DNA from 3 places in the Bacillus sp. 41-22 genome. Region 2 is predicted to be linked to each of the others. Evidence: predicted binding sites of a transcription regulator. Region 2 holds the regulator's gene; each other region holds the start of a gene.
What was found. Region 2 encodes LexA, which represses DNA repair genes until DNA is damaged. Its sites were predicted from a motif close to CGAACATATGTTCG; they were not measured.

Region 1 (3,859 bases), 1.4 Mb from region 2:
ACTGGGATGGGATTACCGGTATTATGTGTCGCTACGGCTATTTTTGCTTTGTTTTGGGGAATACAAAACTTCTCTCGTAATCCAGTGCCAAGTGTATGTATTATGATTGGTGCTGTAGGTTTATCATACTATTTATTAATTTTAGCGCATTATCATAAAACAGCAACAAGTGTTGTTGTAGGGGCAATTATTTTATTTTGTGGTCGTGCTATACAAAAGGGGTTATTTCCATAACAGCTGTTTATACAAAAGGTATAAACAGCTTTTTGTATTTTTTTTACAAACTACTTGAAAGTTACGTTACGTCATCTTTTATAATGAAGGAGAAGAGGTGATGGAGTTGATTTCAATTCAAGAACTAACGAGGGAAACAGGGGTTACAGTAAGGACGTTACGTTATTATGATCAAATTGATTTATTAAAGCCGAGTGGGAAAACTGATGGAGGACATCGGTTATATAGCGAGAGAGATGTTGTTCGTTTGCAGCAAATTTTATTTTTAAAAGAAATGGGTTTTTCATTAAAAGAGATTACGAATATGTTAATAACGGATGAGCTCAATTTAAAAGTATCGCTTGAAAAGCAACTTAGATTTGTACAGGAAGAACAGAAAAAATTTAATCGAATGGAACGTATTTTACAGGCAGTTGTTTATTCAGTAGATGTGGAGGGAGAACTGGATTGGAAAGTTATGTTTGAACTCATTCAGCTTTCGAAACAGTCTCCGCGAATACGTGAGATGTTTCAAAATGAAGTTTTTTCTAAGGGAGAACAAAAGTTGCTTCATAATTTGCCGAACATGAGTGAAGAAGATCCGAATGTTTTAGAATGGGTAAATTTATTGAAGCAACTACGTAACTTTATGAAAGACGGTAAGGAAGCATCATGTGATGAAGTACAAGGCGCAACAAAGAAATTAATGCAGAAGTGTTTAGAGATGGCAAATGGTGATGAAGCATTTTTAGATAAATTGTGGGAAGTAAGAAAGTCAAAAGAAGATTCACAGAAAATGAGTATGTATCCAATTGAAGAAGAGCTTCTATTATATATGGATGAGGCTTTTCGTATATATGACGAAAGGGAGAGGGATAAATGAGTATACTTGCAGAATATCGTTGGTATTTTTTAATTGGGGCAGAGATTGTATTTTGGTTATCAGCTATCGGATTCTTTTTACTAAGGTATGGATTTCGCTTGAAAAAGGCAAGTTTTATTATGGGGATTGTGCTACTTGTAAATGAAGTGTTTATTTTAACTTTAGGAGTAGTGGACTACTATCAAACAGGGAAGTTCTCTAATTTTCAAATCATTACGGTAATCATTTTATTATATGCAGTTTTTTATGGGAAAAAGGATTTGAAGAAATTAGATATATATGTACAAAAATTAGTTGCGAAGTGGCGGAATGAACCGGCGCCTATTATCGAAGAACCACTTGAAGTAACAGGGATGGCGCATGCGAAGCAGGAAATAAAAAATTGGGTTTTACATCTTATTTTGTTTATTGCGGTTCATATATTCTTTTTCTTCATGTATGGGCTTATTCCAGTAGAACAGTGGGGGAATTGGTTAGAGTCAGGAATCGTTTTAAATAAAACAGCAAGCCGTGTAAGCCAAGTATGGGCTATTATTCTTTTAGTGGATACTGCGATTTCATTTTCATATGTTATTTTTCCGAAGAAGGAGAAAGGAAACAAGAAGCTACTTTCATAGAGGAAAGTAGCTTTTTTCTAGTATACCAATAGTTTGTATAGGAGAGGATAACAATAGGGAAAAGAACAGGTTTTATATGCTTATTTCTCTATAGTTTAGTAGCATGTTCACAACCTAACAGTGCAATTGATAAGAAGAATGATGTCGTTGCAAAGGGGGCAGAAATTTCTAATCTAGATAAATTCGAGAAGTTCATTTGGAATGTGGAACAAGGGAAAGTTGATAAAATAAGAATTGTACAGTATACACATGAAGGTGATCCTGTTTTTCAAACGTTAGAGCATAGTGAGAAAGATATACTTTATGTGTTAGATAATAGACAAGATCAATTTGCTGGTGACCATAAAGGGTTACATAAAGATAGTTGTAAAAGGATTGTTAAAGAGCAACGTGAATCAGAAACGGCATATAGGTTAATAGATTGTACGAATGAAAATGGGCGCAATGGATATGACTTATTATATGTACTTGAAAAATAGAGTTAGTAGAGGAAGGAAGTATTTATTCCTTCCTTTTTCTATATATAACTTGTCGAAAACTTTACCGAATATCTGTTCGTTTTTTTAGGTTTTTTATGGGCATTCGTGGTAAAATAATAATACAGATTTTTATGAGGAGGTCGGTTTTTAGTTGGAACATCCATTTGAAATTATCTCAGAGTATTCCCCGCAAGGTGATCAGCCGGGAGCGATAGAGAAGCTTGTAGAGGGAATTAATAGTGGAAAGAAAAAGCAAGTGTTGCTTGGAGCGACAGGAACGGGTAAGACATTTACGATTTCAAATGTCATTAAAGAAGTGCAGAAACCAACACTTGTAATGGCTCATAATAAAACGTTAGCAGGACAGTTATATAGTGAGCTGAAAGATTTCTTTCCTAACAATTCTGTGGAGTATTTTGTTAGTTATTACGATTATTATCAGCCGGAAGCGTACGTACCACATACGGATACGTTTATTGAAAAAGATGCGCAAATTAACGATGAAATTGATAAATTACGCCACTCGGCAACGTCTTCTTTATTTGAAAGAGATGATGTTATTATCGTTGCGAGTGTTTCGTGCATATACGGTTTAGGTTCTCCGGAAGAATACCGCGAGTTAGTTGTTTCGCTTCGAGTTGGTATGGAAAAGGACCGCAATCAATTGCTTCGTGAACTTGTTGATGTACAGTATGGACGTAATGATATTGATTTTAAGCGTGGTACATTCCGTGTGCGCGGAGATGTAGTTGAAATCTTCCCCGCATCACTTGATGAGCATTGTATTCGAATTGAATTTTTTGGGGATGAAATAGATCGTATTCGAGAAGTAAATGCATTAACGGGTGAAGTATTAGCAGAACGTGATCATGTAGCAATCTTCCCGGCATCTCACTTCGTTACACGTGAAGAAAAGCTGAAGGTCGCTATTGAAAATATTGAAAAAGAATTAGAAGAGCGTTTAAAAGAATTAAATGATAACGGTAAGTTGTTAGAGGCGCAGCGCATAGAACAGCGAACGCGTTATGATTTAGAAATGATGCGCGAGATGGGCTTTTGTTCAGGGATTGAAAACTATTCCCGTCATTTAACACTTCGTCCAGCAGGCTCAACGCCATATACTCTTTTAGATTATTTTCCAGAGGATTTCTTAATCGTTATGGATGAGTCGCACGTATCGGTTCCGCAAGTAAGAGCGATGTATAACGGGGACCAAGCACGTAAGCAAGTGCTTGTTGATCATGGATTCCGTCTGCCATCAGCTTTAGATAATAGACCGCTCACGTTTGATGAGTTTGAAGAGAAAACGAATCAAGTTATTTACGTTTCGGCAACGCCAGGACCGTACGAGTTAGAGCAGTCACCGAAAGCAATAGAACAAATTATTCGTCCAACAGGGCTTTTAGATCCACCAATTGATATACGACCAATTGAAGGACAAATAGATGATTTATTAGGAGAAATCCATGACCGGATTGCGAAAAATGAACGTGTATTAATTACGACTTTAACGAAGAAAATGTCAGAGGATTTAACGGACTATTTAAAAGATGTAGGAATTAAAGTGAATTATCTTCACTCTGAAATTAAAACATTAGAGCGTATTGAAATTATCCGTGATCTTCGCCTTGGTAAGTTTGATGTACTTGTCGGTATTAACTTATTAC
Region 2 (3,859 bases):
ATGGTGTAACAATTTTACAGACCGGATGCAATGGACACTCAGTTGGAAAAGTAACAGTAACATTCGAAAAAGCAGAACAAAAATGGGTGAAAAAAGAGAGTTATTCAGAGTTATTGCCCGTACAAGGAATTGCGGCAGACCAAGATGTTCTTTCCTTGGTTGCCAATTATGAAGAGAAAACACAAAATTGGCTTGATAAACCTATTGGAATAATTTATGGGGATATGCAAATTTCCGATGCTATGCAAACACGTTTGCAAGACCATCCTTTTATTGAATTCATAAATAAAATACAGATGGATATAGCTAATGTTTCAATTTCTTGTACAAGTTTGTTTCATAATACATCTCCAGGTTTCCCTAAACATGTAACAATGCGTGACATCGTTTCTAATTATATTTATCCAAATACATTAAAAGTAATTAGAATAACCGGAGCGGATATAAAAAATGCTCTCGAACTCTCTGCTTCTTATTTCACATTAAAAGCAGATGGAACCATCATCGTAAACCCTACCTATATAGAACCAAAACCACAACACTATAATTACGATATGTGGGAAGGGATTTCGTATGTATTAAACATTTCAAAACCAATTGGAGAGAGAGTAGAGTCTTTGCAGTATAAAGGCGCTCCTCTTAATATGAATGAAGAATATGACGTTGTTATGAATAATTATCGTGCAAGCGGTGGCGGGAACTTCTTTATGTTTCAAAATAAACCAGTAGTAAAAGACATACCAACAGATATGTCTGAACTTATCGCTAACTATATATTGAAGCATAAAAGGATAGAAGCAACGAAAAATGAAAACTGGAAAGTTATTAAATAACAATTTTAACAAATAAAAAAAGATGGGCTATGCCCATCTTTTAATTTAATTTTGCATTATCCTGCTTTTTTAAAGCTTTTAATTTCGCCGGTGTAACGTCCGTGCCTTCTTCGTTAACGACTTTAATTCCTTTTAATTCGTTTAACATATTTTGACGAAATCCTTTTAAATATTGTTCACGAAGCGATTGGCGCTCACGTTGTTCTTCTTCAGTTAAGCCTTCAGCTTTTGCTTTTTTCGCTAAGAAGTTAATGCGTTCAATGAGTTCTTGACTTGGCATCTCGAATCCCCCTTCTACTCAAAACTGATTATTATCATACAATAGTTAGTCCTCTTTATCAAGCAATTGCTTTGTATATTCTACATACCTTCGATGTACAGTTGCTTTTGAAACATCATGACCAAAACCACGAAGTGTTGCTGCAATTTCTTCAAAAGTTAATTCATTCCGGCGCAAACGTACAATTTCCTCAATTGGCACTTCTTTTTTCTCACGTCCTACGCTTAAATGACGATTTTTCAAATTATTTTCTGGACGAAATCCTTTCTCCACTGCTCTTTGCATGCCACGTTTAATTTTTAAATTGTGGATCTTTCTTTGATACTCTTCAACGATCCCAATTATATTTAGCACCATCGAATCAGAATCTGAAAGCTGTAATTCACCACTATGTGTGTGTGTATAAACTTTTATCCCCTCTTTATGTAAACAATGCATTAATGCAATCTTTGCATTTCCTCTACCAAGACGCGTTTCATCTTGTATAAGTAGTACATCAACTTGTTCATCTCGAATTGTATCTAGCACTTCTAATATGCCATCACGTTCAATTGTATAACCGCTAGCCTGCTCCTCAATTACCTTTGTAACATCCATTTGATAGCGCTCAGCTAAATGCAATAATTCATCTTTTTGACGCAATAATGATGTTTCCTGTTCTTCTTTTGTTGTGCTCACACGTGCATAAATAATTGCATTCATTTTGAACCCTTCTTTCTCACTATATTTTCCTTATAGTGTATCATAAATTTGCCTTTCGTTCGAACTTATGTTTGTAGAATGTTTTTTCGCATGTTATACTTAATAATAAGAAAAATGAAAGAAAACGAGGTGTTAGAAAACATGGAAAAGTTAACGAAACGCCAGCAAGACATTCTCGACTTTATTAAGCTAAAAGTACAAGAAAAAGGATATCCACCTTCCGTACGTGAAATCGGTCAAGCAGTCGGCCTTGCTTCTAGTTCTACAGTGCACGGACATTTATCACGACTAGAAGAAAAGGGATATATTCGACGCGATCCAACAAAACCACGCGCAATTGAAATTTTAGGTGACAACCGAACGGAAACACAATCTGTTATTCAAGTTCCAATCATCGGAAAAGTTACTGCCGGTTTACCGATTACAGCAGTCGAAAGTGTAGAAGATCACTTCCCACTTCCAGCTAGTATCGTTGCTGGAGCAGATCAAGTGTTTATGTTACGCATTTCTGGAGATAGCATGATTGAAGCCGGTATCTTTGATGGTGATTTAGTTGTTGTTCGCCAACAACAGTCTGCATACAACGGTGAAATTGTAGTTGCTTTAACAGAAGATAACGAAGCAACTGTTAAACGTTTCTATAAAGAAAAAGATCATTTCCGTCTACAACCGGAAAACTCTTCACTAGAACCTATTATTTTAAAACAAGTGTCAGTTATTGGAAAAGTAATTGGCGTATATCGTGATTTACATTAAAAATAATAAAAAGAAGATAATTCCCTTATTTATATAGGTAATTATCTTCTTTTTATATTTTGATAGATTTCCGTTCATTCAAAAGAATGCGTTTCATTAATTATTAACGCGTTTCAATAGTAACATCTCCAGCAGCGGTTTTACCGCTAATCTTTTTACTACCATTACCAATCGTTATATTTTTATTGTCTTCATTAAAAATTGTCACGTCTCCAGCAGCAGTTTGCCCAGTTATAACTGCATCTTGTGGTTTTTCCAATAAAGTAATATCTACATCTCCAGCAGTTGAACTTACCTCTAAATCATATTTAGAATCATGATCAATAATATCTATATCCCCACTAGCCGTTTTTGCTGTTACTTTCCCTATGACTTTTTTAAAATTCACCTCACCAGCTTTTGTAGACCCCTCCACACTCTTTGCTGTTACATGTTTCAAATCCACTTCTCCGGCGAGTGTTTCAACACTTACGCGGTCACTTTTCACATTACTTATTTCTATTTGTCCAGCGGATGAATTTACTTTTATCTCTTGATAAGAACGTTCAGGTACTAATATAGTCAATGTAGGCGTTTGAAATCCGAAATTGTAAAATGAAAAATCAAATGAAACACCTTTTTCTATTTCCCCTATGATTTTTAATGTATCACCATCTTCAGCAATACGAATCTCCTGTTTACTTACGTCTCCTTTTTGCTTTACATAAAAAGAGGAATCAGGAGATTTTTGGACAACAATATCTCCAGCATCTAACTTAACTTCTACATTTTTTAGCGTTTCGTTTTTAATTACGTCCTCTTTATCTCCTTTCTCTGCAGTTTGTACTGCTTTTTCATATGTTTGTGAAATCCCTATTACTCCAATAATGATACAAGCGATAGCTACTAATAATATCTTTTTCATCATCTACTCCCCTTTTATCATTTTGAAGTTCCAGACTACATAGCGTACACATAATCTTTTAAACCACTTCGTACTATAATAAGCTACAATACATAACAACAAACCTACTCCGACAAACGTTATACTAACGAAAAGATCCAACCATATAAAAGTGCCCATAAATACTTTTACAATAACGAAAAATGGTGTCACTACACTAGCAATCCCACCGACCCAAAAGGAAAATATAAAAGCTATAATTGCAACTAACGGGCCTAACACAATAATAAAATTAAACAAACTAAGTCCAACCGCTGCCATGACAGCTCTTGTCACATTTGAAGTCGACGGATCTTTTTTCATTTCATCAAATCGATACATCGCAAGTAAGTCTTTCGCAATTAC
Region 3 (3,859 bases), 520 kb from region 2:
CTGAAACGACTTTTCTTGCTTACGCAATAATTGACTACCTCTCTGTAAAAGAGGTGTTCCATACTTTTCATTAATTTGATCAATAACAGCAAGTAACGGCTCTTCTTTCGCATCTTCTTCGAATGAAAACAAATCTAACTGTTTCACTGATTCTGTCTTCCACTCTAATTCAGTAGCTGTAACACCTAACAGGCGAACAGAATCACCATCCCAGTGTTGCTTCCATAAACGTGATGCTGCTTGGAAAATAACCCGTTCTTCCCATATTGCATTTTTCAATTGTTTACTCCGTGTTACCGTGCGACGATCATGGTATTTAATCATAATTTGAATGTTATAACTAACGAGAGTTCGTTTTTGTAGCCTTTTGCTTACTGATTTCGATAATCTTTCTAACATATCAAGTAATTCTTTTTCTTCGTCCATATCCTTTGAGAAAGTCATCGAATTTCCAACGCTTTTATGTTGTCCCATTTGATTCGGATCAACTTCCCTGTCATCCATACCTTTTGCACGTTTTTGTAAATCAACACCGTGCTTTCCAATTTTAGCGCGAATGATATGCTCGTCTCCTTTTGCTAACTGTTCAATTGTATGTATATGAATGTCTTTTAGTTTTTCAGCTGTTTTCTCTCCGATTCCATGCATCTCTGCAACTGATCGTGGCCAAATAATTTCTGGGATATCACGTTTTCGAAGTACTGTAATTCCAAGAGGTTTTTTCATATCTGAAGCAGTCTTTGCTAGGAAAAGGTTTGGGGCAATCCCAATGCTACATGGAAGCTGTAACTCTGTTAGTAACGCTTGTTGAATCATCTTCGCTATTTCAAGAGGCGAACCGAGCACATAGCAATCTGTAATATCTAAATACCCTTCATCTATAGAAAACGGTTGTATTTTTTCTGTAAAACGGGAAAGAATTTGAAACATTTGAAATGAAGCTTCTCGATATAATGTAAAATTAGGGTGCCTCACAACTAATTGCGGGCATAATCGCTTCGCTTCCCATAGAGGCATCGTCGTACGTATTCCATATTCTCTCGCCTCATAACTACATGTTATGATAATCCCTTTTCTCTCTTTTTCATTCCCCGCAATCGCTAATGGCTTTCCTTGTAATGATGGGTCATGAGCAATTTCGACAGATGCGAAAAAACAATTCATATCTACATGTAAAATAACACGTCCATTTTTCGGATACATTTCTCGCATACTACTCACCCCTTAAAGAACATTTGTTCCTTCATTATATCAAATTTCTTTACACGTTATAATAATTATTGGCTTTTCTCTATCTATTTTTTGCTATACTGCACGTAACAAATGGATATTATTGTAAAGGAGGTGAATCGTTATGAAACAACATAATAAACTCAATTATGTATTTATTATTATTATAGTAATCCTTGCGATTAATTATTTGTTACTTCCCCTTTTTAACATTAACATTTACGCTTTAGGAATCTTCTCTCATTTCATACGTTTTGCAACAACTTATGTACTTCCGTGGGTCTTCTTATATTGGCTTATCCGCCTTGTGAAAGCAATTGAATCAAAATAAAAAAAGACGTGTAAACCATAATTGGTTCACACGTCTTTTTGACTTTATTACTTACTTCGCTACTTCTTCGATAATAGCTACAACTAATTCTGCTGTTTTCGCTAATTCTTCAACAGGAATTTTTTCATTTGTTGTATGAATTTCTTCATAACCAACTGCTAAGTTAACTGTTGGGATACCATGTCCTGCGATTACGTTCGCATCACTTCCGCCACCACTTTGGTGAAGAGAAGGCGTACGACCAATGTTTTCAGCTGCACGTTTCGCAACTTCTACAACGTGATCGCCAGCAGCAAACTTAAATCCTGGATACATAACGTTTACTTCAACGTCTGCATGACCACCCATTTCTTTTGCAGTTGTTTCAAATGCTTCTTTCATTTTTGCAACTTGTACTTCCATTTTCTCATTTATTAAAGAACGAGCTTCTGCAAAGATTTGAACATGATCGCAAACGATATTTGTTTGTGTACCACCTTCAAAACGTCCAATATTTGCAGTTGTTTCAGAATCGATACGACCAAGTGGCATCTTTGCGATTGCTTTTGCTGCGATAGTAATTGCAGATACACCTTTTTCTGGTGCTACGCCAGCATGAGCTGTTTTCCCGCGAATAATCGCATTCACTTTCGCTTGTGTTGGCGCTGCAACTACAATTTCACCAACTTTTCCATCACTATCTAATGCATAACCATATTTTGCAGTAATGCGCTCGCGATCTAACGCTTTTGCGCCAATAAGACCAGATTCTTCTCCAACTGTAATAATAAATTCAATTTTACCATGAGGAATGTTTTTCTCTTTTAAGACACGAATTGCTTCAAACATAGATGCTAATCCTGCTTTGTCATCGGCTCCTAAAATTGTAGTACCATCTGATACGATATATCCATCTTTAATAGAAGGCTTAATTCCATTACCAGGAACTACTGTATCCATATGAGAAGTGAAATAAATTGTATCAACACCGTCTTTTGTTGCTGGTAAAGTACAAATTAAGTTACCTGCACCATGACCAGTCACACCCATCGTGTCATCCTCAAATACTTCTACACCTAAAGCAGTAAATTTCTCTGTTAACACTTTGCAAATTTCTGCTTCAAATTTTGTTTCAGAATCTACTTGTACTAACTCCATAAATTCATTTACTAAACGTTCTTGATTAATCATAAGACTGCGCCTCCTGCACTACCATTATGTATGTAACAACATTAATTATAACAGAATTTCGCAAAAGTTTCGAAATACAAGACAAAAAACAGATGGTTAACACATCTAGATACCCATCTGCCTTCTATTACTCGTTTAACAATACCCAGCGCATATGATCTTCCCAGATGCCATTTACCATTAGCATTTTTCGAGATACACCTTCATATTGAAATCCTATCTTCGTCACTACTTGTATAGATGCTAAATTTCGTGGCATAATTGGTGCTTCTATACGATGTAAATGAAATTCTTCAAAGGTAACTTGAATTGCTTTTCTAAGCGCTTCTGTTGTGTAACCTTTATTCAATTCTTCCTTATCTAATTTATAACCGAGTACACAAGATTGATAAATTCCGCGAACAATTAGATTAAATGAAATACATCCAATAATTTTTGTATCATCACCCTTTTTAAAAATCCAAAGCCTGATAATCTTGCCTTCCGCGAACTCTTTTCTATCCTTTTGTAACTTTTTCTTTTGATAATCTAACGTGAAAAACCCCTCCGGTCTATACTCTTCCCACGCTTTTAAAAATTCACGATTTTTGTCGTAATATTGAAGAACTTTTTCCGCATACGACTCATCAATTTCTCTTAAATGTAAACGATCTGTCTCGTATATTTTCATCATTGTATCTCCATTCTTCAGCTTGCATAAAAAAAAATTAATAATCTATCTTTTAACATATTCTCTACGTATGCTCAAATTTCCTGTAATATTTTGCACCCCCTTCCCGAATTTTGTCCTTTCTCTCCCCTTGTCCACAATTTCATTTCTCGTTACAATGAAATTGTACTGATTTGCAAGGAGGTTTAACGATGCATAAAAAAGCTCAAAAAATTATGGTTTATATAATGCTAATTTCTATGCTTGTAACAACATTACTTACTGGCGCAAGTATGTTTTGGTAAAAAGGACGATTCACTCGTCCTTTTTTTACTGCTTACACATACAAAATAGACCATCTCGAAATCGAGATAGTCTATCTTGTAATGAACATTTTATTTTATATATATTACAATTGCTACAATGCTAAAGGAAAAGGCCATTACAAGTGCTATTACAAAACTTGTATATTGTTTCTG

Region 1: uvrB (excinuclease ABC subunit B) is a predicted target of LexA. The motif match lies at 2,258-2,271, and genes of this name have one in related genera.
Region 3: LCF45_RS20450 (DNA polymerase IV) is a predicted target of LexA. The motif match lies at 1,229-1,242, and genes of this name have one in related genera.

What each region holds. Positions count from the first base shown of each region.
Region 1 covers NZ_CP084035.1:4,907,731-4,911,589, reverse strand. Annotated here, with positions in the region: gene LCF45_RS25370 (hypothetical protein) at 7-234, shown strand; gene LCF45_RS25365 (MerR family transcriptional regulator) at 335-1,096, shown strand; gene LCF45_RS25360 (hypothetical protein) at 1,093-1,713, shown strand; gene LCF45_RS25355 (DUF4362 domain-containing protein) at 1,761-2,192, shown strand; gene uvrB (excinuclease ABC subunit B) at 2,344-3,859, shown strand, end outside.
Region 2 covers NZ_CP084035.1:3,490,606-3,494,464, forward strand. Annotated here, with positions in the region: gene LCF45_RS17770 (bifunctional metallophosphatase/5'-nucleotidase) at 1-833, shown strand, start outside; gene LCF45_RS17775 (DUF896 domain-containing protein) at 874-1,113, opposite strand; gene LCF45_RS17780 (YneB family resolvase-like protein) at 1,159-1,815, opposite strand; gene lexA (transcriptional repressor LexA) at 1,957-2,571, shown strand; gene LCF45_RS17790 (DUF4097 family beta strand repeat-containing protein) at 2,675-3,478, opposite strand; gene LCF45_RS17795 (DUF1700 domain-containing protein) at 3,479-3,859, opposite strand, start outside.
Region 3 covers NZ_CP084035.1:4,012,594-4,016,452, forward strand. Annotated here, with positions in the region: gene LCF45_RS20450 (DNA polymerase IV) at 1-1,212, opposite strand, end outside; gene LCF45_RS20455 (hypothetical protein) at 1,355-1,561, shown strand; gene LCF45_RS20460 (tripeptidase T) at 1,613-2,731, opposite strand; gene LCF45_RS20465 (GNAT family N-acetyltransferase) at 2,859-3,404, opposite strand; gene prli42 (stressosome-associated protein Prli42) at 3,593-3,685, shown strand; gene LCF45_RS20475 (DUF3894 domain-containing protein) at 3,776-3,859, opposite strand, start outside.